One region of the Symbiobacterium turbinis genome, then DNA from elsewhere that is predicted to be linked to it. Evidence: a T-box and tRNA genes for the amino acid it is inferred to sense, from the RefSeq annotation. Region 1 holds a T-box; the other regions hold tRNA genes.
The links. The T-box of region 1 lies ahead of metG (methionine--tRNA ligase). A T-box ahead of a tRNA ligase gene usually reads a tRNA of that ligase, here a tRNA-Met.
Positions count from the first base shown of each region.

Region 2: it encodes a tRNA-Met, which carries the amino acid that the T-box ahead of metG (methionine--tRNA ligase) is inferred to sense. The anticodon was not compared.
Region 3: it encodes a tRNA-Met, which carries the amino acid that the T-box ahead of metG (methionine--tRNA ligase) is inferred to sense. The anticodon was not compared.

Region 1 covers NZ_AP042433.1:2,806,792-2,816,203, reverse strand. The annotation lists partial or broken gene ACZ45O_RS13575 (PSP1 domain-containing protein) at 1-347, shown strand, start outside; gene rsmI (16S rRNA (cytidine(1402)-2'-O)-methyltransferase) at 957-1,802, shown strand; gene ACZ45O_RS13565 (IS110 family RNA-guided transposase) at 2,284-3,579, shown strand; gene ltrA (group II intron reverse transcriptase/maturase) at 4,165-5,454, shown strand; gene ACZ45O_RS13555 (AbrB/MazE/SpoVT family DNA-binding domain-containing protein) at 5,503-5,760, opposite strand; T-box leader at 6,043-6,298, shown strand; gene metG (methionine--tRNA ligase) at 6,360-8,318, shown strand; gene ACZ45O_RS13545 (TatD family hydrolase) at 8,398-9,174, shown strand.
Region 2 covers NZ_AP042433.1:3,209,248-3,218,659, reverse strand. The annotation lists rRNA gene ACZ45O_RS15500 (16S ribosomal RNA) at 1-517, opposite strand, end outside; tRNA gene ACZ45O_RS15495 (tRNA-Met) at 856-932, opposite strand; tRNA gene ACZ45O_RS15490 (tRNA-Ile) at 942-1,018, opposite strand; tRNA gene ACZ45O_RS15485 (tRNA-Thr) at 1,022-1,097, opposite strand; tRNA gene ACZ45O_RS15480 (tRNA-Leu) at 1,108-1,198, opposite strand; tRNA gene ACZ45O_RS15475 (tRNA-Asp) at 1,204-1,280, opposite strand; tRNA gene ACZ45O_RS15470 (tRNA-Val) at 1,308-1,383, opposite strand; tRNA gene ACZ45O_RS15465 (tRNA-Ala) at 1,416-1,491, opposite strand; tRNA gene ACZ45O_RS15460 (tRNA-Gly) at 1,499-1,574, opposite strand; tRNA gene ACZ45O_RS15455 (tRNA-Tyr) at 1,581-1,665, opposite strand; tRNA gene ACZ45O_RS15450 (tRNA-Phe) at 1,671-1,746, opposite strand; tRNA gene ACZ45O_RS15445 (tRNA-Met) at 1,752-1,828, opposite strand; tRNA gene ACZ45O_RS15440 (tRNA-Glu) at 1,852-1,927, opposite strand; tRNA gene ACZ45O_RS15435 (tRNA-Lys) at 1,933-2,008, opposite strand; rRNA gene rrf (5S ribosomal RNA) at 2,015-2,122, opposite strand; rRNA gene ACZ45O_RS15425 (23S ribosomal RNA) at 2,179-5,123, opposite strand; rRNA gene ACZ45O_RS15420 (16S ribosomal RNA) at 5,569-7,132, opposite strand; gene ACZ45O_RS15415 (DUF1646 family protein) at 7,572-8,621, opposite strand; gene asnB (asparagine synthase B) at 8,713-9,412, opposite strand, start outside.
Region 3 covers NZ_AP042433.1:2,942,140-2,951,551, reverse strand. The annotation lists gene speE (polyamine aminopropyltransferase) at 1-804, opposite strand, end outside; tRNA gene ACZ45O_RS14235 (tRNA-Ser) at 927-1,017, opposite strand; tRNA gene ACZ45O_RS14230 (tRNA-Thr) at 1,130-1,205, opposite strand; tRNA gene ACZ45O_RS14225 (tRNA-Ile) at 1,216-1,292, opposite strand; tRNA gene ACZ45O_RS14220 (tRNA-Leu) at 1,296-1,386, opposite strand; tRNA gene ACZ45O_RS14215 (tRNA-Asp) at 1,392-1,468, opposite strand; tRNA gene ACZ45O_RS14210 (tRNA-Val) at 1,534-1,609, opposite strand; tRNA gene ACZ45O_RS14205 (tRNA-Ala) at 1,642-1,717, opposite strand; tRNA gene ACZ45O_RS14200 (tRNA-Gly) at 1,725-1,800, opposite strand; tRNA gene ACZ45O_RS14195 (tRNA-Tyr) at 1,807-1,891, opposite strand; tRNA gene ACZ45O_RS14190 (tRNA-Phe) at 1,897-1,972, opposite strand; tRNA gene ACZ45O_RS14185 (tRNA-Met) at 2,155-2,231, opposite strand; tRNA gene ACZ45O_RS14180 (tRNA-Gly) at 2,239-2,314, opposite strand; tRNA gene ACZ45O_RS14175 (tRNA-Asn) at 2,319-2,393, opposite strand; tRNA gene ACZ45O_RS14170 (tRNA-Gln) at 2,412-2,485, opposite strand; rRNA gene rrf (5S ribosomal RNA) at 2,545-2,652, opposite strand; rRNA gene ACZ45O_RS14160 (23S ribosomal RNA) at 2,777-6,130, opposite strand; rRNA gene ACZ45O_RS14155 (16S ribosomal RNA) at 6,314-7,877, opposite strand; partial or broken gene ACZ45O_RS14150 (group II intron reverse transcriptase/maturase) at 8,339-9,412, opposite strand, start outside.

The DNA of each region.
Region 1 (9,412 bases):
TCGATATGTACCTGGTCGACGTTGAGTAAACATTTGACGGGTCAAAGATCATCTTCTACTTTACCGCGGAGGGGCGGGTCGATTTCCGCGAGCTGGTCCGGGATCTGGCCTCAGTCTTCCGCACCCGCATCGAGATGCGCCAGATCGGCGTGCGGGATGAGGCCAAGCTGCTCGGGGGCATTGGGCCCTGCGGGCGCGTCCTCTGCTGCACCAGCTTCCTCGGCGATTTCTCGCCGGTGTCGATCCGGATGGCCAAGGATCAGAACCTCTCGCTGAATCCCTCGAAGATCTCGGGGCTCTGCGGGAGGCTGATGTGCTGCCTGCGCTACGAGCAGGAGACCTACGAGGCGGCGAAAGAGGATCCGACCCTGGCCCCCGGCTATGTGCCGCCGCCGCTGCCCGATTCCGAACCGGAGGAGCTGCCCGAGGTCGAGTGGCTGGCGGAGCCCCCGGCGCCTGTTGTGGAGGAGGCGCCGCAGCCGCGCGGAGGTGGAAACGCCCGGATCGCAGCGGCCGGCGAGGAGGAAAAGCCGGCCAGGCGGGGACGCGGCCGGAAGCGGGGCGCCAGGGCCCAGGACGGCGGTGCGACGGTCGAAGCTCCGGCTCAGGAGACCGGCAGCGCCAAGAGCGAGCGGCGGAGCAGGAGCAAGTCCGGCGAGGCCAGGCGCACGAAGCGGCAGAGCAGGCGGCAGGAGACCAGGGGCGAGCAGTCCCGTGCCGAGCAGAATCAGGGCGACCAGCACGGGGCTCAGCGCGCCCGTGATGCCCAGGATGCGGCTGCAAGGCAGGGCGAGGCCAAGACCGCGGAGCGGTCCGCGCGCAGCGGGCGCCGGCGCCGCCGGAGGCGCAGCGCGGCCGCCGCCGCCAGCGGCGCCGTCGGCGGGGCGTCAGCTGGCGGCGAGAAGCCGGCAGCCGGCGGGCAGACCGGCGGATAACCCACGGGAGGCTGACGGGACGTGGCGGGCACGCTCTTCATCGTCGGCACGCCGATCGGCAACCTGGAGGACATCACCCACCGGGCCTTGCGGATCCTCAGGTCGGTGGCCGTGATCGCGTGCGAGGACACGCGGGAGACGCGGAAACTGCTGCAGCACTTTCAGATTGACACGCCGACCACCAGCTACCACGAGCACAACAGGCGCAAGGCGGGTCCGATGCTGATCCGGCGGCTGCTGGAGGGTGAGGACGTTGCTCTTGTGAGCGACGCCGGGATGCCGGCCATCTCCGACCCGGGCGAGGAACTGGTTCGGAGCGCGGTGGAGGCGGGGATCCCCGTCGTCCCCATCCCGGGGCCCACCGCGTTCGTGACCGCTTTGGTGGCATCGGGGCTTCCGACCCGGCGCTTTGCGTTCGAGGGATTCCTGCCCCACAAGGGCCGGGAGCGCAGGCGGGCGCTGGAGCGGCTGAAGGGTGAGGAGCGAACGCTCATCTTGTACGAAGCGCCGCACCGCCTGCTGGAGACGCTCCGCGACCTGCGGGCGGCGCTCGGGGACAGGCAGATGGTGGCCGGGCGGGAGATGACGAAGATCCACGAGGAGTACGTGCGGGGCGCCATTTCAGAGGTCATCGACCACTTCACCCGCCACGCTCCGAGAGGGGAGTTCGTGCTGGTGCTGCAGGGCGCTGAGGAGGACGCCGCCGGGGGCGAAGCGCCCGATCCGGCGCTCCTTGCCCGGGAGGTAGAGGCCTTCATGGCGCAGGGGGTGGACCGGAAGGTGGCGATGAAGGAGGTCGCTCTGCGGTACGGGGTCTCCCGCAAGGCTGTCTACCAGGCGCTGCTGGATGCGAAGGAACAGGAATGAAAAAAGCACTCCGCCGCTGGCGGAGTGCTTTTGCTTGGTGCGCCCGGCATGGGCGCTGACTTGGCGGTGAGAGTCCGCTGCGGGCGAGGCAGCACGAGCCCGCTAGCCAAAGGCAAGGGTGTCCGTCGCGAGGCGGAATCTGGAGGAAGCCGGAGGCAAAGCCACGACCCGAGGAACACGAACCTCATAGGAGGCTGTGCCGCCTGGGTGAGCTGGCGAACCACAGCAAAACCCGAGGCTGCCAAAGGGCGGTGCAGTAGATGGGGCGGGTGCGGGGCGAAGGTCAGCGTCCTTACCCGGGGAGGTCTGCCGGGAACGCCAGCAACGCTGGTAACCCGGGTCGGGAGGCCCGGCTGAACCGGCAGAAGTCAGCAAAGCAGTCCTGTAATGATGTAGGACGGCGTTGAGAAAAGTAAAGGCCTCCTGATACGGTAGGGTGTGAAAGGTAATCACCACTCGTAACAGGAGGTCACGGAACGCAATGCAATTGAAGCAGCGAGCCAGGAAATTGGCCCTGGTCCGAGGTGAACCCACGGTGGTGGTCGGTATCGACATCGCCAAGCGGAAGCACTGGGCCTGGGTGGTCGACGGAGTGACCGAGGTGCCCGTGGGCAGCCCCTTCCATTTCCAGAATAGCAGGGAAGGGTTCGACCGTCTACTGGGAAAGATCGCACGAGCGAAGGAGAAGGCTGGCGCTACCCGCGTGGTGGTGGGGATGGAACCGACCGGGCACTACTGGAAGCCGCTGGCGTGGTATCTCCAGCAGGTGGGCTTCACGGTGGTCATCGTCAACCCGGCCCATGTCAAGGCGAGCAAGGAACTGGACGATAACTCGCCCACGAAGAACGACCGTAAAGACGCCTGGCTCAACGCCCAGTTGGTCCTGCAAGGCCGGTTCTCCGTGCCGTATCTGCCAGACGGGGTCTATGCAGAACTGCGGATCCTAACCCAGGCCCGGCAGCAACACCGGCGGAAGCTGAACGCCGCCCTGAACCAGCTGCAGGCGCTCCTGGACGAGTACTTCCCGGAGTACACGGAGGTGTTTGCCGACCCGCTCGGTCAGGCGTCGCTGTATGTGCTGCAGTACCGGCCGTTTCCACAGGACGTGCTGGCGGTGCCGGTGACTCAGCTGGCGGCGGAACTCCGGGCTGCCAGCAACCGGCGGGTCGGGCTCCGGCGGGCCCAGGACCTGCAGGAAGCGGCTCGGCGGTCTATAGGGGTGCCGTACGGGCTGGACGCCGCCCGGCTTCAGCTGCGGCAGATCCTCCAAGAAGTGATCTTTTGGAAGGAACGGTTGGCGGAGACGGAGGCGGCAATGGCCGAGGCGTTGGAGAAGACGGGCCTCGCCCAGTACCTGCTGAGCGTGCCTGGGGTCGGTGTGGTGACCGCTGCTGCCTTCCTAGGCGAGGTAGGCGACCTGCGCCGGTATGCGGACTGGCGGCAACTTCGCAAGCTGGCGGGCTACAACCTGACAGAGAACACGTCGGGGCAGCGGGACCGCAGCCGGACGCCCATCAGCAAGCGCGGCCGGCCTGGACTGCGCCACGTGCTGTACCAGATGGCGATGACGGCGGCCGCCAAGAACCGGGAGTTTCGAGCGCTGTACAAGCACTTCAGGACTCGCCAGCAGAACCCGCTCAAGGGCAAGCAGGCCCTGGTGGCGCTGGCGTGCAAGCTGTTGCGGGTGCTGTTCACCCTGGTCAGGAAGCAGTGTAGCTATGATCCGGCCAGGGCCTTGGGGGCCTGGCGGGCGGAGCAGTTAGGTCTCGCCGCCTGAGAGGGCGGTGTGCCGATAGATGTGCCGCTTTGGGTGGGGGAAGCCGACTATGGCTGGAAGGGCATGACCCTGCAGCAAAGTACTAGCGCCCCACCCGCCCCCATTTAGGCAGGACGAAGGACTTTGAGGGCAAGGACCCCGGGAGACATGATAGGGTGGCCGGGGGCGGAGTACGTGGGACCCGTCCAGGCGGCAGCATACAGGGCATGTCTGAAGAGTCGCACGGGGCTCTTCTCTGCCACCCCGCGTTTGTCTCGCACCAGAAGTCAGAGTCTTTCGTCCAATGGGTGTGTCTGAGCCAAGTGGCAGGACGCGAAATGGTGCGAACCAGCGAAATTGAGAGAGTTTGAGTGCATAACATCGAGATAGGCCATAGTACCGGCAGGGGGACGCCCCGACCGGGAAGGGCCGAACGTCAGGAGAGGGGTGAACCCGTTGCGTTCGAGCAGCCCGCGACAAACGCAGAAAACCCCGCACGGGGCCTGCTCGCCGGAGGTAGCGGTGAAGCCGCAAGGGACGGCGAGAGGGCGGAGTGGGCAGCCGGCACAAGGCGGAGCGTCACCCTGCGGGGAGCAAGGCAAGCTGATGGAGCAGGTGGTGGCCAGGGAGAACATGCTGGCCGCCCTGAAACGGGTGGAGCGGAACGGAGGCGCCCCAGGCGTGGACGGTGTCCCCACCGAACGGCTGCGGGACCAGATCCGCGCAGAGTGGAGCCGCATCCGTGAGGAACTGCTCCGGGGGACCTACAGACCGCAGCCAGTCCGCCGGGTCGAAATCCCGAAACCGGGCGGCGGCAAGCGGATGTTGGGTATTCCCACCGTGATGGACCGCCTGATCCAGCAGGCACTCCTGCAAGTACTGACGCCAATCTTTGACCCGACATTCTCCGAATCCAGCTACGGCTTTCGGCCGGGGCGGCGGGGTCATGACGCGGTCAGGAAGGCACGTCAGTACGTGGAGGAAGGGTACGACTGGGTGGTGGACATGGACCTGGAGAAGTTCTTCGACCGGGTCAACCACGACGTGCTGATGGCTCGCGTGGCCCGGCGGGTAACGGACAAGCGAGTGCTGCGGCTGATCCGGCGGTACTTACAGGCCGGGGCCATGCTGAACGGGGTAGTCGCGGCGACGGAGGAAGGGACGCCACAGGGCGGTCCGCTGAGCCCGCTGCTGGCGAACATCCTGCTGGATGACCTCGACAAGGAGCTGGAGCGCCGCGGGCACCACTTCGTCCGGTACGCCGATGACTGCAACATCTACGTCCGCAGCAAGCGGGCGGGAGAACGGGTCTACAGGAGCGTGCGCCACTTCCTGCAGGAGCGGTTACGGCTGAAGGTCAACGAGGAGAAGAGCGCAGTGGACCGGCCATGGAAGCGGCAGTTCCTCGGGTTTAGCTTCTACAAGCGCCGGGGAGTGCGCATCCGGCTGGCACCGAAGAGCCTGAAGCGCGTGAAGGACAAGCTTCGCACGCTGACGGACCGCAACCGCAGCGAGAGTATGGAGGACCGAATCCGACGCCTGAACGCTTACTTGCGGGGCTGGGTTGGGTACTATGCGCTCTCCGATGCCAGGTCAGCCTTTGAAAGACTCGAAGGATGGCTGAAGCGTCGGCTGCGAGCATGCGTATGGAAGCAGTGGAAGCGTGTACGCACGCGCTTTCGGGAGTTGCGCGCCCTCGGTTTGCCCGAATGGGTAGTCTGCCAACTCGCCAACAGCCGTAAAGGCCCGTGGCGGATGGCAGGTGGCCCACTACACAACGCCCTGGGCAACGCCTACTGGCGTGCCCAGGGGCTGATAAGCCTGACCGAATGCTATGAAGCTACTCGTCAATCTTGGCGAACCGCCGGATGCGGACCCGCATGTCCGGTGGTGTGAGAGGACGGGGGCTAGCCGCCCCCTCCTACTCGATCCCCGGTATTTGGTTTACCCCACTTGATGAGCACGATCAGCCATGGAGGCAAGGCAGGACTGGCAAACGTTCTTACCCTTGAAGTTTTCCACATTGGCCGCGTTGCCGCAGAAGACGCACGCCGGCTCATACTTGCGCAGGATGATCTTGTCCCCGTCGACGTAGATCTCCAGGGAGTCCTTCTCTTCAATGTTCAACGTCCGACGGAGTTCGATCGGAATGACGACCCGGCCGAGCTCGTCTACCTTCCGGACAATTCCCGTGGACTTCATCATATGGCACATTCCCTCCTTGCATCCAGGGGCTGCGAAAGCTCTATCACCGATGATAACAGTTATGGCAGAAAAAGTCAAGGCAATGCTTTAACGTTACCTGGGGCACATTCGAACGGCTGCAAGATTAAGGGCAGTCTGCCCGCTTATGACAACCATAACTGGATGGGCGTCCTAAGTCAAGGGTCAATTGGGCATTTTACCCAAGTGCGGCAAGCCTTAGCAGGAGACGGCGTTGCGATCTCTTGACAGCGTTTTCGGAGTCGCCTATACTAAGGCCATTCAAACGCGATGAAAGAGATGAGTAAGGTCTGAGGTCCCCACAGCGAGCCGGGTGTGGTGCAAGCCGGCGGCGACCGAGATGACCCGAACATGGCTCTGGAGCGGCCGGCTGAAGGTTCGTCCGAACTGCGTAGGCTGGGACGGGGGGCTCCCGTTAGCGGGCCAGGATATCGGCGCGATGCCTGTATCCGGATGAGGTTCGACGTGCGTCGAACGAAAAAGGGTGGTACCACGGGGTGCAAGCCTCGTCCCTTTCGCGGGGGACGAGGCTTCTTGTGTTTGACGGGGCAAGCTTTTGGTGAGGAGGGGTTTTCCGCATGACCAAGTTTTATATCACAACGCCCATCTACTACCCCAGCAGCAAGCTGCATATCGGCCACTCGTACACGACTGTCGCCGCTGACGCCCTGGCGCGCTATCACCGCCGGCTGGGGCACGAGACGTACTTTCTGACCGGCACCGACGAGCACGGTCAGAAGATCGAGCGGGCGGCCCTCGCGGAGGGGAAGACGCCGATCGAGTTCGTCGACGAGATCGTCGCCGGCATCAAGGAGCTGTGGGCGGCCCTGCACATCTCGTACGATGACTTCATCCGCACGACGGAGGAGCGGCACAAGAGGGTCGTGCAGAAGATCTTCAAGCAGCTGTATGACCAGGGAGACATCTACAAGGCCTCGTACGAGGGCTGGTACTGCACGCCGTGCGAGACCTTCTGGATCGAGGGCAAGCTGAAGGAGGGCAACCTCTGCCCGGACTGCGGCCGCCCCGTGGAGTGGACCAAGGAGGAGAGCTACTTCTTCCGCCTCTCCAAGTACGCTGACCGGCTGCTGCAGTATATCGAGGAAACCGACTTCATCCAGCCGGCGACGCGCAAGAACGAGATGGTCTCGTTCATCAACCAGGGGCTGGAAGATCTCTGTGTCTCGCGCAGCACCGTGCGCTGGGGGATTCCGGTGCCCATCGATGAGAAGCAGACCATCTACGTGTGGATTGACGCGCTCTCCAACTATATCTCCGCCCTGGGCTGGGGCACGGAGAACGACGAGCTGTACCAGAAGTTCTGGCCGGCCGACGTGCACCTGGTGGGCAAGGAGATCGTGCGCTTCCACACCATCATCTGGCCGTGCATCCTGATGGCCCTCGACCTGCCCCTGCCCAAGAAAGTCTTCGGCCACGGCTGGCTGCTGTTCGGCACCCAGGCCGAGAAGATGTCCAAGTCCAAGGGCAACGTGGTCGACCCGTTTGTCCTCATCGAGCGGTACGGGGTGGACGCCGTCCGCTACTACCTGCTGCGGGAGGTGCCCTTCGGCTCTGACGGCACGTACACCGAAGAGGCGTTCATCCTGCGCACGAACAACGACCTGGCCAACGACCTGGGCAACCTGCTCTCCCGCACCACGCAGATGATCAACAAGTTCAGCGGCGGCAGTGTGCCGGAGCCCGATCCGGACCATGACGACCGGGTGCTGGCCGACCTGGCCGGGCAGGTGCTCCGGGAGTTCCAGGAGGCCATGGACCGGCTGGAGCTTTCCACCGCGCTGGCGGCGCTGTGGAGGCTGGTGGACCGGGCGAACAAGTATATCGACGAACAGGCCCCGTGGGCCCTGGCGCGGGATCCCGGCAAGGCCGGCCAGCTCCGCAGCGTGCTGTACAGTCTCGCGGAGTCGCTGCGCCTGGTCGCCGTGGCGCTCACTCCGTTCCTGGTGCACACGCCCGAGCGCATCTGGGAGCAGCTTGGCCTGGAGCCCGAGCAGGTCCGGACGATCCCCTGGGAGCAGGCGGTCGCCTGGGGCGGCCTGAAGCCGGGCACCGCGATCCGCAGGGGCAGCCCGCTCTTCCCGAGGATCGAGGTACCGAAGGATGACGACCAGGCCTCCGTAAGCGAGGGCGGGAAGAAGCCTGCGGCCGCTCCAGCAGCCAAGCAGTCTGAACCGGTGGAAGGCGTGGCGCAGATCGAGTACGATGACTTCGCCGAGGTCGAGCTGAAGGTCGCGGAGATCGTGGAGGCGGAGCGGGTGCCCAAGGCGGACCGGCTGCTGCGGCTGGTGCTGGCGGTGGGCGAAGAGCGCCGTCAGATCGTCTCGGGCATCGCGCAGCACTACACGCCGGAGGAGCTGATCGGCAAGCGGATCATCCTGGTGGCCAACCTGAAGCCGAAGAAGCTGCGGGGCGTGGAGTCGCACGGCATGCTGCTGGCCGCCACCGCGGAGGACGGCAGCCTGAGCCTGGTCACCCTGGATAAGCCGGACTTCCCCACCGGGATGCGCGTGAAGTGAGTCCGAGAGTGAGCCAGACCACCTCTCCCCGGGCGCCGCGGCCGGCGCCCGGGGAGATCGACTGAAAGAGGGACGCAACATGCTGTTCAACACGCACTCGCACGTGGATACGGCCCACCAGTTCGCAGACGACCGGGACGAGGTGCTGGCGCGGGCGCAGGAGATGGGCGTGAGCCAGCTGATGGTGATCGGTTTCGAGCGGGCGCTGCTGCCGGTCACGCTGGCCTTTGCCGAGCAGCGGGACTGGGTGTGGGCCGCGGTGGGCATTCACCCGACCAGCGCACTGGAATGGGGGCCTGAGGCGGAGGCCGAGCTGCGGCAGGCGGCGCGCCATTCGCGGGTGAAGGCGCTGGGTGAGGTGGGCCTCGATTACTACTGGAAGGATCGGGCGCCCTTCGACGTGCAGCGGGATGTGTTCCGAAAGCAGATTCGCCTGGCGCGCGAGCTGGGGCTGCCGCTGGTCATTCACAACCGTGATGCGCACGAGGATGTGGTGCGCATCCTGGAGGAGGAGCGGGCGGACGAGGTCGGCGGCATCATGCACTGCTTCTCCGGCGACTGGAAGATGGCGGAGCGGTGCCTCGCGCTGAACTTCTACATTGGAATCGGCGGCACCGTCACCTATAAGAACAATCCGGTCGGCCGCGAAGTGGCGCAGCGGCTGCCGCTGGATCGCATCGTGCTGGAGACCGACGATCCCTACCTCGCACCCGTGCCGCACCGGGGCAAGCGGAACGAGCCGGGCTACGTGCGGATCGTGGCGGAGTTCCTGGCCGAGCTGCGTGGCACGACGTTGGAGGACATCGCGGCGGCCACCACGGCCAACGCGCGGCGCGCACTCGGGCTGGATGGATAGACAACCGAAAGATCGGTGTGTGTTGACTCCCCGCCCGGCAGTCGGTATACTAACATCTTGCCGGCGTCATGCCGGGCGGCGCGGGCCAACCAGCAATTGGTCGGTTGACGCCGATCGGTCTGCCTGATAGAATGACTTCTTGCCGCCGGTTGGCGGCGGGCTCGGCCGGAGCGGCCGGGCCGGAAGCGGCCGGTGGAAACGAACGGCTGGAACGAACTGGCCGGTTGACACGAAGCCG
Region 2 (9,412 bases), 400 kb from region 1:
CGGGGCTTCCTCGCCTGCTACCGTCAAACCCTGCCCATTTCCTGACAGGGCCCTTCTTCGCAGGCAACAGAGCTTTACAACCCGAAGGCCTTCCTCGCTCACGCGGCGTTGCTGCATCAGCCTTTCGGCCATTGTGCAAAATTCCCGACTGCTGCCTCCCGTAGGAGTCTGGGCCGTGTCTCAGTCCCAGTGTGGCCGGTCGCCCTCTCAGGCCGGCTACCCATCGTCGCCTTGGTGAGCCGTTACCTCACCAACTAGCTAATGGGCCGCGGACCCCTCCTCTGCCAGCGCCAATCGCTCTAGCGCCTTTTCTCCCAGCCCCATGCGAGGCCGTGAGCTTATCCGGTATTAGCAGGCCTTTCGGCCTGTTATCCCAGAGCAAAGGGCAGGTTATCCACGTGTTACTCACCCGTCCGCCGCTAGGCTTTGAGGCCGAAGCCTCAAAGCCCCGCTCGACTTGCATGTCTTAGGCACGCCGCCAGCGTTCGTCCTGAGCCAGGATCAAACTCTCCGTGGAAAAGTTCGATTGGCTCGATTGAAGTACTCGGCTCGCTTGGCTTTTCCTCTTCTGCACTGTCTAGTTTTCAAGGTTCGAGACCGCCGCTGCCGTCAGGCGACAGCTTTATCAGTTTAGCAAGCTCTCGGCTTCGTGTCAACCGGCCAGTTCGTTCCAGCCGTTCGTTTCCACCGGAAGCTTCCGGCCCGGCCGCTCCGGCCGAGCCCGCCACCAACCGGCGGCAAGAAGTCATTCTATCAGGCAGACCGATCGGCGTCAACCGACCAATTGCTGCCTGCGCCTCTTCCTGCCCCGGCAGGCGACTTCGGAAGCGGCAAAGGCCACTTCCGAAGTCGAATTGGTTGCGGGGGAGGGATTTGAACCCTCGACCTCCGGGTTATGAGCCCGACGAGCTACCTGGCTGCTCCACCCCGCGGTATGAAAATGGTGCGAGGGCCGGGATTCGAACCCGGGACCTCACGGTTATCAGCCGTGTGCTCTGGCCAACTGAGCTACCCTCGCATATGGAGCTGATGACCGGGCTCGAACCGGTGACCTCGTCCTTACCAAGGACGTGCTCTACCTACTGAGCTACATCAGCGGAGTACACCTGGTGCAGATGGGGAGACTCGAACTCCCACCGGGAGTGGTTACCCGACACGGTCCTGAGCCGTGCGCGTCTGCCAATTCCGCCACATCTGCAGGTCTGGCGGAGGCGACGGGATTCGAACCCGCGATCTCGGCCGTGACAGGGCCGCATGTTAGGCCTCTACACCACGCCTCCGCATATTGAGACAGGCCACAAACGCCTTGGTGCGCGGTAGAGGGATCGAACCTCTGACCTCATGAACGTCAATCATGCGCTCTCCCAACTGAGCTAACCGCGCATCTTGCTGCGGCGGCCTGTGAAACCGCCGCCTGGTGGAGCTAAGGGGAGTCGAACCCCTGACCTCTTGAATGCCATTCAAGCGCTCTCCCAACTGAGCTATAGCCCCGAAACACTGGAGCGGGTTACGAGACTCGAACTCGCGACCTCCACCTTGGCAAGGTGGCGCTCTACCAACTGAGCTAAACCCGCAGAATCTGGTGGGGAGAGGTGGATTCGAACCACCGAAGCGTTACGCAACTGATTTACAGTCAGCCCCCTTTGACCACTTGGGTATCTCCCCGCCAGTGGTGGCCCAGGCCAGAATCGAACTGGCGACACCGCGATTTTCAGTCGCGTGCTCTACCAACTGAGCTACCGGGCCGCCGATGGTAGCGGTGGCTGGATTCGAACCAGCGACACTGCGGGTATGAACCGCATGCTCTAACCAACTGAGCTACACCGCCGTGTACGTATGAAATTGTCGGTTTGGTGACCCCAACGGGATTCGAACCCGTGTCTCCGCCGTGAGAGGGCGGTATCCTAGGCCGCTAGACGATGGGGCCGGTATTGGTGGACCGCGTAGGACTCGAACCTACAACCTGCCGATTAAGAGTCGGATGCTCTACCAATTGAGCTAGCGGTCCAATAGATTTGGGCAGCGACCTATTCTCCCCCTTGCGGAGTACCTTCGGCCCTGGAGGGCTTAACTTCCGTGTTCGGTATGGGAACGGGTGATCCCCTCCGGTATCGCCACCCAAAAGCGCTGAGGTCTTACCCTCAAAACTGTACAGTGAACATGCGCTATAGCTTTAGCGAAATCAAGCCCTCGGCCGATTAGTACCGGTCTGCTCCACGACTTACGCCGCTTCCACTCCCGGCCTATCTACCTGGTCATCTTCCAGGGGCCTTACTCCCTTCACGGGATGGGAGATCTCATCTTCGGGTCGGCTTCGCACTTAGATGCTTTCAGCGCTTATCCGTTCCGGCCTTGGCTACCCAGCGGTGCCCCTGGCGGGACAACTGGTACACCAGCGGGCCGTCCACCCCGGTCCTCTCGTACTAGGGGCAGATCCCGTCAAATCTCCTGCGCCTGCGATGGATAGGGACCGAACTGTCTCACGACGTTCTGAACCCAGCTCGCGTACCGCTTTAATCGGCGAACAGCCGAACCCTTCGGACCGACTTCAGCCCGAGGATGCGATGAGCCGACATCGAGGTGCCAAACCTCCCCGTCGATGTGGACTCTTGGGGGAGATCAGCCTGTTATCCCCAGGGTAGCTTTTATCCGTTGAGCGACGGCCCTTCCACTCGGTACCGCCGGATCACTAAGCCCGTCTTTCGACCCTGCTCGACCTGTCTGTCTCGCAGTCAAGCCCGCTTCTGCCTTTACACTCCCCGGATGATTTCCAACCATCCTGAGCGGACCTTTGGGCGCCTCCGTTACCTTTTGGGAGGCGACCGCCCCAGTCAAACTGCCCACCTGGCACGGTCCACTACCCCGATCCAGGGGTCCGTGTTAGAACTCCGATGCTGCGAGGGTGGTATCCCAACGGCGCCTCCACTGAATCTGGCGACCCAGTTTCCAAGGCTCCCACCTATCCTGTACACGCACCACCAAAGTCCAATGCCAAGCTACAGTAAAGCTCCATGGGGTCTTTCTGTCCAATCGCAGGTAACCTGCATCTTCACAGGTATTTCAATTTCACCGGGTCCCTCGCTGAGACAGCGCCCAAGTCGTTACGCCATTCGTGCGGGTCGGAACTTACCCGACAAGGAATTTCGCTACCTTAGGACCGTTATAGTTACGGCCGCCGTTTACTGGGGCTTCGGTTCAAAGCTTCGGCCTTGCGGCCTGACCTCTCCCCTTAACCTTCCAGCACCGGGCAGGCGTCAGCCAGTATACGTCGCCTTCCGGCTTAGCACTGACCTGTGTTTGTGGTAAACAGTCGCTTGGGCCTCTCCTCTGCAACCTCCCCCAGCTTTGAGGCGTCTCTCCTCTCACCAGGGAAGGCCATCCTTCTCCCGAAGTTACGGATGCATTTTGCCGAGTTCCTTAGCGAGGGTTCTCCCGCGCACCTGAGGATTCTCTCCCCGCCTACCTGTGTCGGTTTGCGGTACGGGCACCCCGGGTCTCCCTAGCGGCTTTTCTCGGCAGTGTGGCGTCAGGGGCTTCCCTACTTCAATTCGGTCGGCGTCACGGCTCACGTTTAGTCCGACGGACTTCCCTGCCGGACCACGCTTCCCGCTTACCCCGGCACGACCAACGGCCGGGTCCCCCTAGCCTCCTGCGTCCCCGCATCGGTCAAGCGACCCGTAGGTGGTACAGGAATGTCGACCTGTTTCCCATCGCCTACGCCATTCGGCCTCGGCTTAGGTCCCGACTGACCCTGAGCGGACGAGCCTTGCTCAGGAATCCTTAGGCTTTCGGTGGACAGGATTCTCACCTGTCTTTTCGCTACTCATACCGGCATTCTCACTTCCATGCAGTCCACATGTCCTTCCGGTCATGCTTCTGCCCGCATGGAACGCTCCCCTACCACTGCCCTACGGCAGTCCGCAGCTTCGGTGTCCTGCTTAGCCCCGAGTATTTATGGCGCAGCGTCATTCGACCAGTGAGCTATTACGCACTCTTTCAATGATGGCTGCTTCTAAGCCAACATCCTGGTTGTCTCTACAACGCCACATCCTTGACCACTTAGCAGGAACTTCGGGACCTTAGCTGGCGGTCTGGGCTCTTTCCCTCTCGACGACGGACCTTAGCGCTCGCCGTCTGACTGCCGGCCATACTTGCTGGCATTCGGAGTTTGACTGAGTTCGGTAACCGGTGTAGGCCCCTAGCCCAATCAGTGCTCTACCTCCAGCAAGCTCACATGCCGACGCTAGCCCTAAAGCTATTTCGGGGAGAACCAGCTATCTCCCGGTTCGTTTGGCTTTTCACCCCTATCCACAGCTCATCCGGTAGCTTTTCAACGCTAATCGGTTCGGGCCTCCACGGGGTCTTACCCCCGCTTCACCCTGGCCATGGATAGATCACCGGGTTTCGGGTCTACAGCCACTGACTACGCCCTCTTCAGACTCGCTTTCGCTTCGGCTCCGGGCCTGAGGCCCTTAACCATGCCAGTGACCGTAACTCGCCGGTTCATTCTGCAAAAGGCACGCACTCACGCTCGTACGGCGCTCGTACTGCTTGTAGGCACACGGTTTCAGGGTCTCTTTCACTCCGCTCCCGCGGTGCTTTTCACCTTTCCCTCACGGTACTGGTTCACTATCGGTCGCCAGGCGTATTTAGCCTTGGAGGGTGGTCCCCCCGGATTCCCACGGGATTCCTCGTGTCCCGTGGTACTTGGGATCCGCCTTGCGGCCCCTCGCCTTTCGCCTACAGGGCTTTTACCTTCTGTGGCCGGCCTTTCCAGACCGGTTCGGCTAGACTCCGGGCATCGCATTCTCGGCGTCCCGCAACCCCAGCGCCGATTGCTCGGCACTGGTTTAGGCTCCTCCCCGTTCGCTCGCCGCTACTGAGGGAATCTCGGTTGATTTCTTTTCCTCGTCCTACTGAGATGTTTCAGTTCGGACGGTGCCCTCCGCACAGCCTATGGATTCAGCTGTGGGTGACTGGCCATTACGCCAGCCGGGTTGCCCCATTCGGAGATCCCCGGATCTACGCCCGCTTGCGGCTCCCCGAGGCTTATCGCAGCTTTCCACGTCCTTCATCGGCACCTGGCGCCAAGGCATCCACCGTGTGCCCTTCCTAGCTTGATTTCGCTAAGAATCGCATGTTCACTGTGCAGTTTTCAAGGTACGACCCCGCTGCAGGGAACCACAGGCTCCCGCAGGCACGGGTGTTTTCCCGTGACCGGGAGTTATGAGTATAACGGCTCCGCCGCTCACCCACAACCCACAAGTCCTGGAAATTGAGGCGTTCATAGAAGTAGCCGCCGTTGAGTCTGCAAATCGTGGGCCACAGCCATTCAGCCAGCAGCCCACTGCTCACCGCTCAACGAGCAGCTTACCGATCAGCGAGCCCTGACCTGCTGCAGCTCTCACTGCCCACAGCTCACAGCCCACCGCTCATCTTCTCGAACCCTCAAAACTAAACAGTGCAGAATCGGTCCGCCAAACGGCCGTCAGTTCCCCTCATCCCGTTTTGATGGGCTGAGTATCGACCTGGGAGTCTTCCCCCTGCTCAGGGAGGAAAGCTCCTTAGAAAGGAGGTGATCCAGCCGCACCTTCCGATACGGCTACCTTGTTACGACTTCACCCCAGTCACCAGCCCCACCTTCGGCGGCTGCCTCCCCTTGCGGGGTTAGCTCACCGACTTCGGGTGTTGCCAGCTCCCATGGTGTGACGGGCGGTGTGTACAAGGCCCGGGAACGCATTCACCGCGGCATGCTGATCCGCGATTACTAGCAACTCCGACTTCACGCAGGCGAGTTGCAGCCTGCGATCCGAACTGAGACCGCCTTTCAGCGATTGCCTCCCCCTCGCGGGTTCGGGGCGCTCTGTGACGGCCATTGTAGCACGTGTGTAGCCCAGGACATAAGGGGCATGATGATTTGACGTCATCCCCACCTTCCTCCGGTTTGTCACCGGCAGTCTCGCATGAGTCCCCACCTTTACGTGCTGGCAACATGCGACAGGGGTTGCGCTCGTTGCGGGACTTAACCCAACATCTCACGACACGAGCTGACGACAACCATGCACCACCTGTCTCGCCGTTCTCCCGAAGGAGCACTCCCGCATTTCTGCAGGATTCGGCGGATGTCAAGCCCTGGTAAGGTTCTACGCGTTGCTTCGAATTAAACCACATGCTCCGCTGCTTGTGCGGGCCCCCGTCAATTCCTTTGAGTTTCAGCCTTGCGGCCGTACTCCCCAGGCGGAGTGCTTATTGCGTTAACTACTGCACGAGGGGGGTCGATACCCCTCACACATAGCACTCATCGTTTACGGCTAGGACTACCAGGGTATCTAATCCTGTTTGCTCCCCTAGCTTTCGCGCCTCAGCGTCAGTTACTCCCCAGGCAGCCGCCTTCGCCACTGGTGTTCCTCCCGATCTCTACGCATTTCACTGCTACACCGGGAATTCCACTGCCCTCTAGAGCACTCAAGCCCATCAGTTTCAGAGGCACGCCCGGGGTTGAGCCCCGGAGTTTCACCCCTGACTTAACAGGCCGCCTACACGCCCTTTACGCCCAGTAATTCCGGACAACGCTCGCCCCCTACGTATTACCGCGGCTGCTGGCACGTAGTTAGCCGGGGCTTCCTCGCCTGCTACCGTCAAACCCTGCCCATTTCCTGACAGGGCCCTTCTTCGCAGGCAACAGAGCTTTACAACCCGAAGGCCTTCCTCGCTCACGCGGCGTTGCTGCATCAGCCTTTCGGCCATTGTGCAAAATTCCCGACTGCTGCCTCCCGTAGGAGTCTGGGCCGTGTCTCAGTCCCAGTGTGGCCGGTCGCCCTCTCAGGCCGGCTACCCATCGTCGCCTTGGTGAGCCGTTACCTCACCAACTAGCTAATGGGCCGCGGACCCCTCCTCTGCCAGCGCCAATCGCTCTAGCGCCTTTTCTCCCAGCCCCATGCGAGGCCGTGAGCTTATCCGGTATTAGCAGGCCTTTCGGCCTGTTATCCCGGAGCAAAGGGCAGGTTATCCACGTGTTACTCACCCGTCCGCCGCTAGGCCTTGAAGCCGAAGCCTCAAAGCCCCGCTCGACTTGCATGTCTTAGGCACGCCGCCAGCGTTCGTCCTGAGCCAGGATCAAACTCTCCGTGGAAAAGTTCGATTGGCTCGTTTGAAGTACTCGGCTCGCTTGGCTTTTCCTCTTCTGCACTGTCTAGTTTTCAAGGTTCGAGACCGCCGCCGCCGTCAGGCGACAGCTTTATCAGTTTAACAAGCTCTCGGCTTCGTGTCAACCGGCCAGTTCGTTCCAGCCGTTCGTTTCCACCGGAAGCTTCCGGCCCGACCGCTCCGGCCGAGCCCGCCGCTGCTGCGGACACCCCGTTGGGGCGTCAAATAGTCTAGCCGAAACCAGTGCGCTTCGTCAACACCCAACGCCTGGCAAAGCGCATCCGCGCCCCTTCGGCCGGCGCCGTTCCGTGCAGCGATAGCTATCTTACGACGCGCGGCACACTCCAGTCAACAGCCAGAAAGGCCCATTCGCGCACCCAAAAGGCGGGCTCCAGAAGGAGCCCGCCGGTTGCCGACCTTAAGCATTACATCGCGACGATGAAGAAGAAGATCACCATCAACACCAGTCCGAAGGGCACGCCCATGCGGGCCCACTCCCTCGAACCGATCTTCAGCTTGCTGGCCGACACGATGTTGGGGATGTTGCCGGGAATCAGCATGCCGCCGCTGATCAGGAGACCCATCAGAATGGCCTTCACCTGCGTCAACTCCATCGCCGGGCTCAGCTCGGCGGCGGTCAGGGTCGCGTTGTCCAGCACTGCCGAGAGCATGTTGATCCAGTACAGCGCCTGGCTGGGCAGGCCCAATACGTACTTGTCAATCAGCGGCTTGAAGCCGTCCCCCAAAAAGGTCAGCGCCATAACGAACAGGTAGATCTTCAGGGCCCGCACGACGACGTCCTTATAGCTCTCCCCGGCAGCCTCCTCCTCATGGATCAGACCGGGGCCCTCTGCCCGCGCCGCGGCCTCCGGGCGACCCTTCAGGAAGAAGGCCCCGAAGAGCCCCAGCGCAACCACCGCCGGAATGACATAGATCCCGATGGTGCGCATCAGGTACCAGAAGTCGCCGTTCATCTTCGAGATCGCGATGGTGGCCAGCGGCTCGCCTAACGGAGTGAGGGCAGCCCCGAGGCCGATGCTGAAACAGGCCAGGATGACGAAGTTGACCTCTGTCTTGCGGTCGAGTCGCAGGGCGCTGACGATCTCCACCAGCACCAGCGACGCGATGATGGCCGTAATGACACTGGAGGCCAGGCCAAGGACGGTGACGACCAGAAAGACAAATACCCGGAACGGCACCACCCGAAGCGTCGCCCGAATGCCCGACTGCAGCTTCGTCTGAAACACCTTGAACAGGATGCCGGCAATCAGGACAGCGGCCGTGATCATGACCGGCTCCTCAAGGGCCTTGATGATCAGGTCCCGGTCCATGATACCGCTCACGAGGGCAGCCGCGACACCCATCACGAAGAGAAAGATCTCGAGCTGCTGCTCAACAGCCTTGAACAGAAACGGAAGGGTCAGTACCAGAAGCAGAATGACCACAAGCCCCGGAATGACGTACGCAGGTGCCACGTATCTGGCCTCCTCAATTTAAATCCTTCAACAGGATAACGACTGCAAGGCTGATGGGGCAAGTGGTTTATGAACTTTGTCCGCCAGCGGACTAAAGTGCTCCCACCCAGCGCTCGCCCTGGTTCAGGCTGCGGCTGCGGCCCATGAGCGCCAGCACATCCTCCCGGCCGTACCGCTCCCGGAAGAGCTGCCAGTACAGCAACTCTTCCCTTGAAGCAAAGGGTATGCCCTTGGGGCTCCGCTCCTGGTTGAAGATCTCTACGGGCACGGCCTCCGCGGCGTAGCCCTCCAGCAAAGGCGCAACGCCCGAACCGATGGCGAACTTCTCCTTCTCGCGCCAGACGATGCCGGGCGCCAGGTACTCTTCGGCCACGCGCCGCAGGATCCACTTGCTCTCGCCATCCCGGCGCTTCAGAAAGGGATCGATCCGGAAGGCCAGATCCACGACGGCCTGATCCGCGAAGGGCACCCGCCCCTCCAGGCCGTGGGCCTGGGTCATGCGGTCCACCCGCTGCAGGTTGGAGTTGTGCATCGCGGCCGTGATCTCGTACAGCTCCGCACCCAGGGCCTGGGCGTCGGACTCAAGCTCCGTCAGATAATCGTAACCGGCGAACAGCTCGTCGGCGCCCTCGCCCGAGAGCACCACTTTCACGTGCTCGGAGGCCAGCTCCGACACGTAGTAGGTGGCCACGGCGCTGCGCACCAGCGCAGGATCGCACGACTCCAGGGCGTCGATCACGCGCGGCAGGGCCGCGGTCACCTCTTCCTCCGTCAGCACACGCTCGTGGTGG
Region 3 (9,412 bases), 140 kb from region 1:
CTGGAACGCGGCGTGGTGCACCTCAGGGGTGTAGTACTTCAGGTCGCCCAGCTCGGCGATGCGCTCCTCGGGCTCGGCCAGCAGCGGATCGTACTTCTTCGACCCCACCGTGAACGACCAGAGCCCGGTCGGGTACGTGGGCACCGCGCAGAGGTACAGCCGTGTGATGGGGAAGGACTTCCGGATGCCCCGGTAGGCCCGCTGGATCACCGATGCGTTCACCCAGGGCGACTCAGTCTGGGCGACCAAGATGCCGTCGCCGGTGAGGCAGCGGTAGACGCTGGCGTAGAAGTTGGCCGTGAATAGGCCCTCGCCGGGCCCGATCGGCTCGGAAGAGTCGATGATGACCACGTCGTACTCCGCCTCGTGCTGCTGCACCCACTGAATGCCGTCGGCCACGTGTACGTGCACCTTCGGGTTCCCCGAGAGCGCCACCGAGATCTGCGGGAAGTACTCCTTGCAGCACTCGATGACGCGCCCGTCGATCTCGACCAGGTCGACGTGTTCGACCCCCGGGTGGCGCACCACCTCGCGGGCCATGCCGCCGTCGCCGCCGCCGATGATGAGCACCCGCTTCGGATCGGGATGGGTGAGCATCGGCACGTGCGCGCCCATCTCGTGGTAGACGAACTCGTCACGATCGCAGGTCTGAAAGAAACCGTCCAGGGCCATGAGGCGCCCCCACTGCGGGGTCTCCACGATGATCAGTTCCTGGTACGGGGTCTTCTCGTGGTGCAGGACCCTGGTGGCGCGGACGGAGAGCCGCATATCCTCCGTCTGATTCTCAGTCAGGAAGAGTTCCACGGGACCATGGCTCCTTTCCAGCGCACAGAACGAGGTAAAGTACCGTCAAATTATAGCACAAGCCCCTGTGGGCAGCAAAAGCAAAACAAGACCCAGCCGCAGAGGCTGGGTCCTGATGATGCTGGCGGAGAGGGTGGGATTCGAACCCACGGTAGACACAAGGCCTACTACGGTTTTCGAGACCGTCGCCTTCAACCGCTCGGCCACCTCTCCGTATGGCGCAGGGGTTGTGAGCTGTGTGTCGTGGGCTGTGGGAAATGGTGAATCGGAAAACAGTTTCGCCCACCGGCGACGCGCGGCGCACGAAGGCCGGCAGGCAAGAGGTTGGAGCTGGTGGCCGGACTCGAACCGGCGACCTGCTGATTACGAATCAGCTGCTCTACCGGCTGAGCTACACCAGCGAGCAAAAAGTGGTGCGAGGGCCGGGATTCGAACCCGGGACCTCACGGTTATCAGCCGTGTGCTCTGGCCAACTGAGCTACCCTCGCATTTGGTGCAGATGGGGAGACTCGAACTCCCACCGGGAGTGGTTACCCGACACGGTCCTGAGCCGTGCGCGTCTGCCAATTCCGCCACATCTGCGGGTCTGGCGGAGGCGACGGGATTCGAACCCGCGATCTCGGCCGTGACAGGGCCGCATGTTAGGCCTCTACACCACGCCTCCGCATAAATTCAGGGCGCCTCAGGCGGCAACGGGAATGCCGACCTGCAGGCGCCAATATGACGCCTTGGTGCGCGGTAGAGGATTCGAACCTCTGACCTCATGAACGTCAATCATGCGCTCTCCCAACTGAGCTAACCGCGCATCTTGCTGCGGCGGCCTGTGGAACCGCCGCCTGGTGGAGCTAAGGGGAGTCGAACCCCTGACCTCTTGAATGCCATTCAAGCGCTCTCCCAACTGAGCTATAGCCCCAAAACACTGGAGCGGGTTACGAGACTCGAACTCGCGACCTCCACCTTGGCAAGGTGGCGCTCTACCAACTGAGCTAAACCCGCAGAATCTGGTGGGGAGAGGTGGATTCGAACCACCGAAGCGTTACGCAACTGATTTACAGTCAGCCCCCTTTGACCACTTGGGTATCTCCCCGCCAGTGGTGGCCCAGGCCGGAATCGAACCGGCGACACCGCGATTTTCAGTCGCGTGCTCTACCAACTGAGCTACCGGGCCGTATGAGCTGTGAGTTGTGGGCCATGAGCGGTGGGCGGTTGAGAGTAGTGAGTGGTGTGTCGTGGCTGGTAGGTGGTTGGTTGGCTGCTGGTGATGGGCGATTTTGCGCTGTCGGCAGTTCTGGGTTGGATAGATGAGTGCCGGGCGGCGCGTGCACGGGTCGCCCGGCACCTCAGACGCTCTGGTAGCGGTGGCTGGATTCGAACCAGCGACACTGCGGGTATGAACCGCATGCTCTAACCAGCTGAGCTACACCGCCATGAGACTGGAGCGGGTTACGAGACTCGAACTCGCGACCTCCACCTTGGCAAGGTGGCGCTCTACCAACTGAGCTAAACCCGCAGGATGGCTCCGGCAGTAGGATTCGAACCTACAACCCTCCGGTTAACAGCCGGATGCTCTACCGTTGAGCTATGCCGGAATGAGGTGCCGGCACGTCTGGTTGGGGATCCTGGATTCGAACCAGGACTACCTGATCCAGAGTCAGGCGGGCTACCGTTACCCCAATCCCCAGCAAGTTCGACGCGCGACCCCGGCAGCAGAATCACCGGGGCCGCTTGTCGTTAAACTAGTTTGGGCAGCGACCTATTCTCCCCCTTGCGGAGTACCTTCGGCCCTGGAGGGCTTAACTTCCGTGTTCGGTATGGGAACGGGTGATCCCCTCCGGTATCGCCACCCAAAAACGCTGAGGTCTTACCCTCAAAACTGTACAGTGAGGCGTCTGCAGGGGGCGCAGCCCCCGAAGACGCCCGGCGCCAGCAGGTGCTGCGCAGCAGCACCCCTGTATACGCCGACATGCTTTGCGAAATCAAGCCCTCGGCCGATTAGTACCGGTCTGCTCCACGACTTACGCCGCTTCCACTCCCGGCCTATCTACCTGGTCATCTTCCAGGGGCCTTACTCCCTTCACGGGATGGGAGATCTCATCTTCGGGTCGGCTTCGCACTTAGATGCTTTCAGCGCTTATCCGTTCCGGCCTTGGCTACCCAGCGGTGCCCCTGGCGGGACAACTGGTACACCAGCGGGCCGTCCACCCCGGTCCTCTCGTACTAGGGGCAGATCCCGTCAAATCTCCTGCGCCTGCGATGGATAGGGACCGAACTGTCTCACGACGTTCTGAACCCAGCTCGCGTACCGCTTTAATCGGCGAACAGCCGAACCCTTCGGACCGACTTCAGCCCGAGGATGCGATGAGCCGACATCGAGGTGCCAAACCTCCCCGTCGATGTGGACTCTTGGGGGAGATCAGCCTGTTATCCCCAGGGTAGCTTTTATCCGTTGAGCGACGGCCCTTCCACTCGGTACCGCCGGATCACTAAGCCCGTCTTTCGACCCTGCTCGACCTGTCTGTCTCGCAGTCAAGCCCGCTTCTGCCTTTACACTCCCCGGATGATTTCCAACCATCCTGAGCGGACCTTTGGGCGCCTCCGTTACCTTTTGGGAGGCGACCGCCCCAGTCAAACTGCCCACCTGGCACGGTCCACTACCCCGATCCAGGGGTCCGTGTTAGAACTCCGATGCTGCGAGGGTGGTATCCCAACGGCGCCTCCACTGAATCTGGCGACCCAGCTTCCAAGGCTCCCACCTATCCTGTACACGCACCACCAAAGTCCAATGCCAAGCTACAGTAAAGCTCCATGGGGTCTTTCTGTCCAATCGCAGGTAACCTGCATCTTCACAGGTATTTCAATTTCACCGGGTCCCTCGCTGAGACAGTGCCCAAGTCGTTACGCCATTCGTGCGGGTCGGAACTTACCCGACAAGGAATTTCGCTACCTTAGGACCGTTATAGTTACGGCCGCCGTTTACTGGGGCTTCGGTTCAAAGCTTCGGCCTTGCGGCCTGACCTCTCCCCTTAACCTTCCAGCACCGGGCAGGCGTCAGCCAGTATACGTCGCCTTCCGGCTTAGCACTGACCTGTGTTTGTGGTAAACAGTCGCTTGGGCCTCTCCTCTGCAACCTCCCCCAGCTTTGAGGCGTCTCTCCTCTCACCAGGGAAGGCCATCCTTCTCCCGAAGTTACGGATGCATTTTGCCGAGTTCCTTAGCGAGGGTTCTCCCGCGCACCTGAGGATTCTCTCCCCGCCTACCTGTGTCGGTTTGCGGTACGGGCACCCCGGGTCTCCCTAGCGGCTTTTCTCGGCAGTGTGGCGTCAGGGGCTTCCCTACTTCAATTCGGTCGGCGTCACGGCTCACGTTTAGTCCGACGGACTTCCCTGCCGGACCACGCTTCCCGCTTACCCCGGCACGACCAACGGCCGGGTCCCCCTAGCCTCCTGCGTCCCCGCATCGGTCAAGCGACCCGTAGGTGGTACAGGAATGTCGACCTGTTTCCCATCGCCTACGCCATTCGGCCTCGGCTTAGGTCCCGACTGACCCTGAGCGGACGAGCCTTGCTCAGGAATCCTTAGGCTTTCGGTGGACAGGATTCTCACCTGTCTTTTCGCTACTCATACCGGCATTCTCACTTCCATGCAGTCCACATGTCCTTCCGGTCATGCTTCTGCCCGCATGGAACGCTCCCCTACCGCGTGAGCAGTGAGATGTGAGTAGTGAGTAGTGGGTCACTGCAGTCTTTGCATCAACGTGTAGATCTGCTTCCCGAGCTGTTCGTACCCGGATATGACTTTGTCCATCGCAGCGATCTCGTAACCGAGATCCCTGGCCAGACTCAGAAGGACGTACATCTCGTTGGCAGACCCCAACGCAATCCGCAAAAAGTGTCGGAAGTCAGCGGCTGAATCGCGCCGACCGAATCCCTCGGCGATGTTCGCCGGGATGGACACGGCCGCTCGACGCAACTGCTGTCCCAACTCAAACTGTTCGTGGGCCGGAAATCTACGGGTCAGCCGGTGCACCGTCAGCGCCAGTTCGTAGCCCTGCTGGTACACCCGCAGATCCTGAAAACTCCGGACCCCACTCACTGCTCACCACTCACCTCTCACCGCTCACACCCGCAGCTTCGGTGTCCTGCTTAGCCCCGAGTATTTATGGCGCAGCGTCATTCGACCAGTGAGCTATTACGCACTCTTTCAATGATGGCTGCTTCTAAGCCAACATCCTGGTTGTCTCTACAACGCCACATCCTTGACCACTTAGCAGGAACTTCGGGACCTTAGCTGGCGGTCTGGGCTCTTTCCCTCTCGACGACGGACCTTAGCGCTCGCCGTCTGACTGCCGGCCATACTTGCTGGCATTCGGAGTTTGACTGAGTTCGGTAACCGGTGTAGGCCCCTAGCCCAATCAGTGCTCTACCTCCAGCAAGCTCACATGCCGACGCTAGCCCTAAAGCTATTTCGGGGAGAACCAGCTATCTCCCGGTTCGTTTGGCTTTTCACCCCTATCCACAGCTCATCCGGTAGCTTTTCAACGCTAATCGGTTCGGGCCTCCACGGGGTCTTACCCCCGCTTCACCCTGGCCATGGATAGATCACCGGGTTTCGGGTCTACAGCCACTGACTACGCCCTCTTCAGACTCGCTTTCGCTTCGGCTCCGGGCCTGAGGCCCTTAACCATGCCAGTGACCGTAACTCGCCGGTTCATTCTGCAAAAGGCACGCACTCACGCTCGTACGGCGCTCGTACTGCTTGTAGGCACACGGTTTCAGGGTCTCTTTCACTCCGCTCCCGCGGTGCTTTTCACCTTTCCCTCACGGTACTGGTTCACTATCGGTCGCCAGGCGTATTTAGCCTTGGAGGGTGGTCCCCCCGGATTCCCACGGGATTCCTCGTGTCCCGTGGTACTTGGGATCCGCCTTGCGGCCCCTCGCCTTTCGCCTACAGGGCTTTTACCTTCTGTGGCCGGCCTTTCCAGACCGGTTCGGCTAGACTCCGGGCATCGCATTCTCGGCGTCCCGCAACCCCAGCGCCGATTGCTCGGCGCTGGTTTAGGCTCCTCCCCGTTCGCTCGCCGCTACTGAGGGAATCTCGGTTGATTTCTTTTCCTCGTCCTACTGAGATGTTTCAGTTCGGACGGTGCCCTCCGCACAGCCTATGGATTCAGCTGTGGGTGACTGGCCATTACGCCAGCCGGGTTGCCCCATTCGGAGATCCCCGGATCTACGCCTGCTTGCGGCTCCCCGAGGCTTATCGCAGCTTTCCACGTCCTTCATCGGCACCTGGCGCCAAGGCATCCACCGTGTGCCCTTCCTAGCTTGATTTCGCTAAGAATCGCATGTTCACTGTGCAGTTTTCAAGGTACGACCTGGGGTTCTTCTCGAACCCTCAAAACTAAACAGTGCAGAATCGGTCCGCCAAACGGCCGTCAATTCCCCCCAGCCCGTTTTGGTGGGCTGAGTATCGACCTGGGAGTCTCCCCCTTGCTCAGGGGGAAAGCTCCTTAGAAAGGAGGTGATCCAGCCGCACCTTCCGATACGGCTACCTTGTTACGACTTCACCCCAGTCACCAGCCCCACCTTCGGCGGCTGCCTCCCCTTGCGGGGTTAGCTCACCGACTTCGGGTGTTGCCAGCTCCCATGGTGTGACGGGCGGTGTGTACAAGGCCCGGGAACGCATTCACCGCGGCATGCTGATCCGCGATTACTAGCAACTCCGACTTCACGCAGGCGAGTTGCAGCCTGCGATCCGAACTGAGACCGCCTTTCAGCGATTGCCTCCCCCTCGCGGGTTCGGGGCGCTCTGTGACGGCCATTGTAGCACGTGTGTAGCCCAGGACATAAGGGGCATGATGATTTGACGTCATCCCCACCTTCCTCCGGTTTGTCACCGGCAGTCTCGCATGAGTCCCCACCTTTACGTGCTGGCAACATGCGACAGGGGTTGCGCTCGTTGCGGGACTTAACCCAACATCTCACGACACGAGCTGACGACAACCATGCACCACCTGTCTCGCCGTTCTCCCGAAGGAGCACTCCCGCATTTCTGCAGGATTCGGCGGATGTCAAGCCCTGGTAAGGTTCTACGCGTTGCTTCGAATTAAACCACATGCTCCGCTGCTTGTGCGGGCCCCCGTCAATTCCTTTGAGTTTCAGCCTTGCGGCCGTACTCCCCAGGCGGAGTGCTTATTGCGTTAACTACTGCACGAGGGGGGTCGATACCCCTCACACATAGCACTCATCGTTTACGGCTAGGACTACCAGGGTATCTAATCCTGTTTGCTCCCCTAGCTTTCGCGCCTCAGCGTCAGTTACTCCCCAGGCAGCCGCCTTCGCCACTGGTGTTCCTCCCGATCTCTACGCATTTCACTGCTACACCGGGAATTCCACTGCCCTCTAGAGCACTCAAGCCCATCAGTTTCAGAGGCACGCCCGGGGTTGAGCCCCGGAGTTTCACCCCTGACTTAACAGGCCGCCTACACGCCCTTTACGCCCAGTAATTCCGGACAACGCTCGCCCCCTACGTATTACCGCGGCTGCTGGCACGTAGTTAGCCGGGGCTTCCTCGCCTGCTACCGTCAAACCCTGCCCATTTCCTGACAGGGCCCTTCTTCGCAGGCAACAGAGCTTTACAACCCGAAGGCCTTCCTCGCTCACGCGGCGTTGCTGCATCAGCCTTTCGGCCATTGTGCAAAATTCCCGACTGCTGCCTCCCGTAGGAGTCTGGGCCGTGTCTCAGTCCCAGTGTGGCCGGTCGCCCTCTCAGGCCGGCTACCCATCGTCGCCTTGGTGAGCCGTTACCTCACCAACTAGCTAATGGGCCGCGGACCCCTCCTCTGCCAGCGCCAATCGCTCTAGCGCCTTTTCTCCCAGCCCCATGCGAGGCCGTGAGCTTATCCGGTATTAGCAGGCCTTTCGGCCTGTTATCCCAGAGCAAAGGGCAGGTTATCCACGTGTTACTCACCCGTCCGCCGCTAGGCTTTGAAGCCGAAGCCTCAAAGCCCCGCTCGACTTGCATGTCTTAGGCACGCCGCCAGCGTTCGTCCTGAGCCAGGATCAAACTCTCCGTGGAAAAGTTCGATTGGCTCGATTGAAGTACTCGGCTCGCTTGGCCTTTCCTCTTCTGCACTGTCTAGTTTTCAAGGTTCGAGACCGCCGCGCCGCCGATTACCGGTGGCTGGCAGGGATATATTTTAGCAGACCCGCTGCTCGGCTGTCAACCTGTGAACTCCTGCCAGTGAGGCCGTTTCGTTCACTCCGCAACCGACAGCGACGACTACTTTACCACACCCGGACGAGCTGCGCAAGTATGCAAAACCTGGTCCAGCAACCAGATTCGCTGCCCTGGGGGCTTGCGCCCCGGGCGGGCATTCGTATTTTAGCACGGCCCGGACCGGCCTGACAAGCGCGTTCGGGCCTTCCAACACCAGAGGCGAACAGAACCGATAGTTGGTCGAGAGCTATACCGCCCGCCCCCGCCATCGCACCGGCCAACACTAATCGAGTAGGAGGGGGCGGCTAGCCCCCGTCCTCTCACACCACCGGACATGCGGGTCCGCATCCGGCGGTTCGCCAAGATTGACGAGTAGCTTCATAGCATTCGGTCAGGCTTATCAGCCCCTGGGCACGCCAGTAGGCGTTGCCCAGGGCGTTGTGTAGTGGGCCACCTGCCATCCGCCACGGGCCTTTACGGCTGTTGGCGAGTTGGCAGACTACCCATTCGGGCAAACCGAGGGCGCGCAACTCCCGAAAGCGCGTGCGTACACGCTTCCACTGCTTCCATACGCATGCTCGCAGCCGACGCTTCAGCCATCCTTCGAGTCTTTCAAAGGCTGACCTGGCATCGGAGAGCGCGTAGTACCCAACCCAGCCCCGCAAGTAAGCGTCAGGCGTCGGATTCGGTCCTCCATACTCTCGCTGCGGTTGCGGTCCGTCAGCGTGCGAAGCTTGTCCTTCACGCGCTTCAGGCTCTTCGGTGCCAGCCGGATGCGCACTCCCCGGCGCTTGTAGAAGCTAAACCCGAGGAACTGCCGCTTCCATGGCCGGTCCACTGCGCTCTTCTCCTCGTTGACCTTCAGCCGTAACCGCTCCTGCAGGAAGTGGCGCACGCTCCTGTAGACCCGTTCTCCCGCCCGTTTGCTGCGGACGTAGATGTTGCAGTCGTCGGCGTACCGGACGAAGTGGTGCCCGCGGCGCTCCAGCTCCTTGTCGAGGTCATCCAGCAGGATGTTCGCCAGCAGCGGGCTCAGCGGACCGCCCTGTGGCGTCCCTTCCTCCGTCGCCGCGACTACCCCGTTCAGCATGACCCCGGCCTGTAAGTACCGCCGGATCAGCCGCAGCACTCGCTTGTCCGTGACGTGCCTTCCTGACCGCGTCATGACCCCGCCGCCCCGGCCGAAAGCCGTAGCTGGATTCGGAGAATGTCGGGTCAAAGATTGGCGTCAGTACTTGCAGGAGTGCCTGCTGGATCAGGCGGTCCATCACGGTGGGAATACCCAACATCCGCTTGCCGCCGCCCGGTTTCGGGATTTCGACCCGGCGGACTGGCTGCGGTCTGTAGGTCCCCCGGAGCAGTTCCTCACGGATGCGGCTCCACTCTGCGCGGAT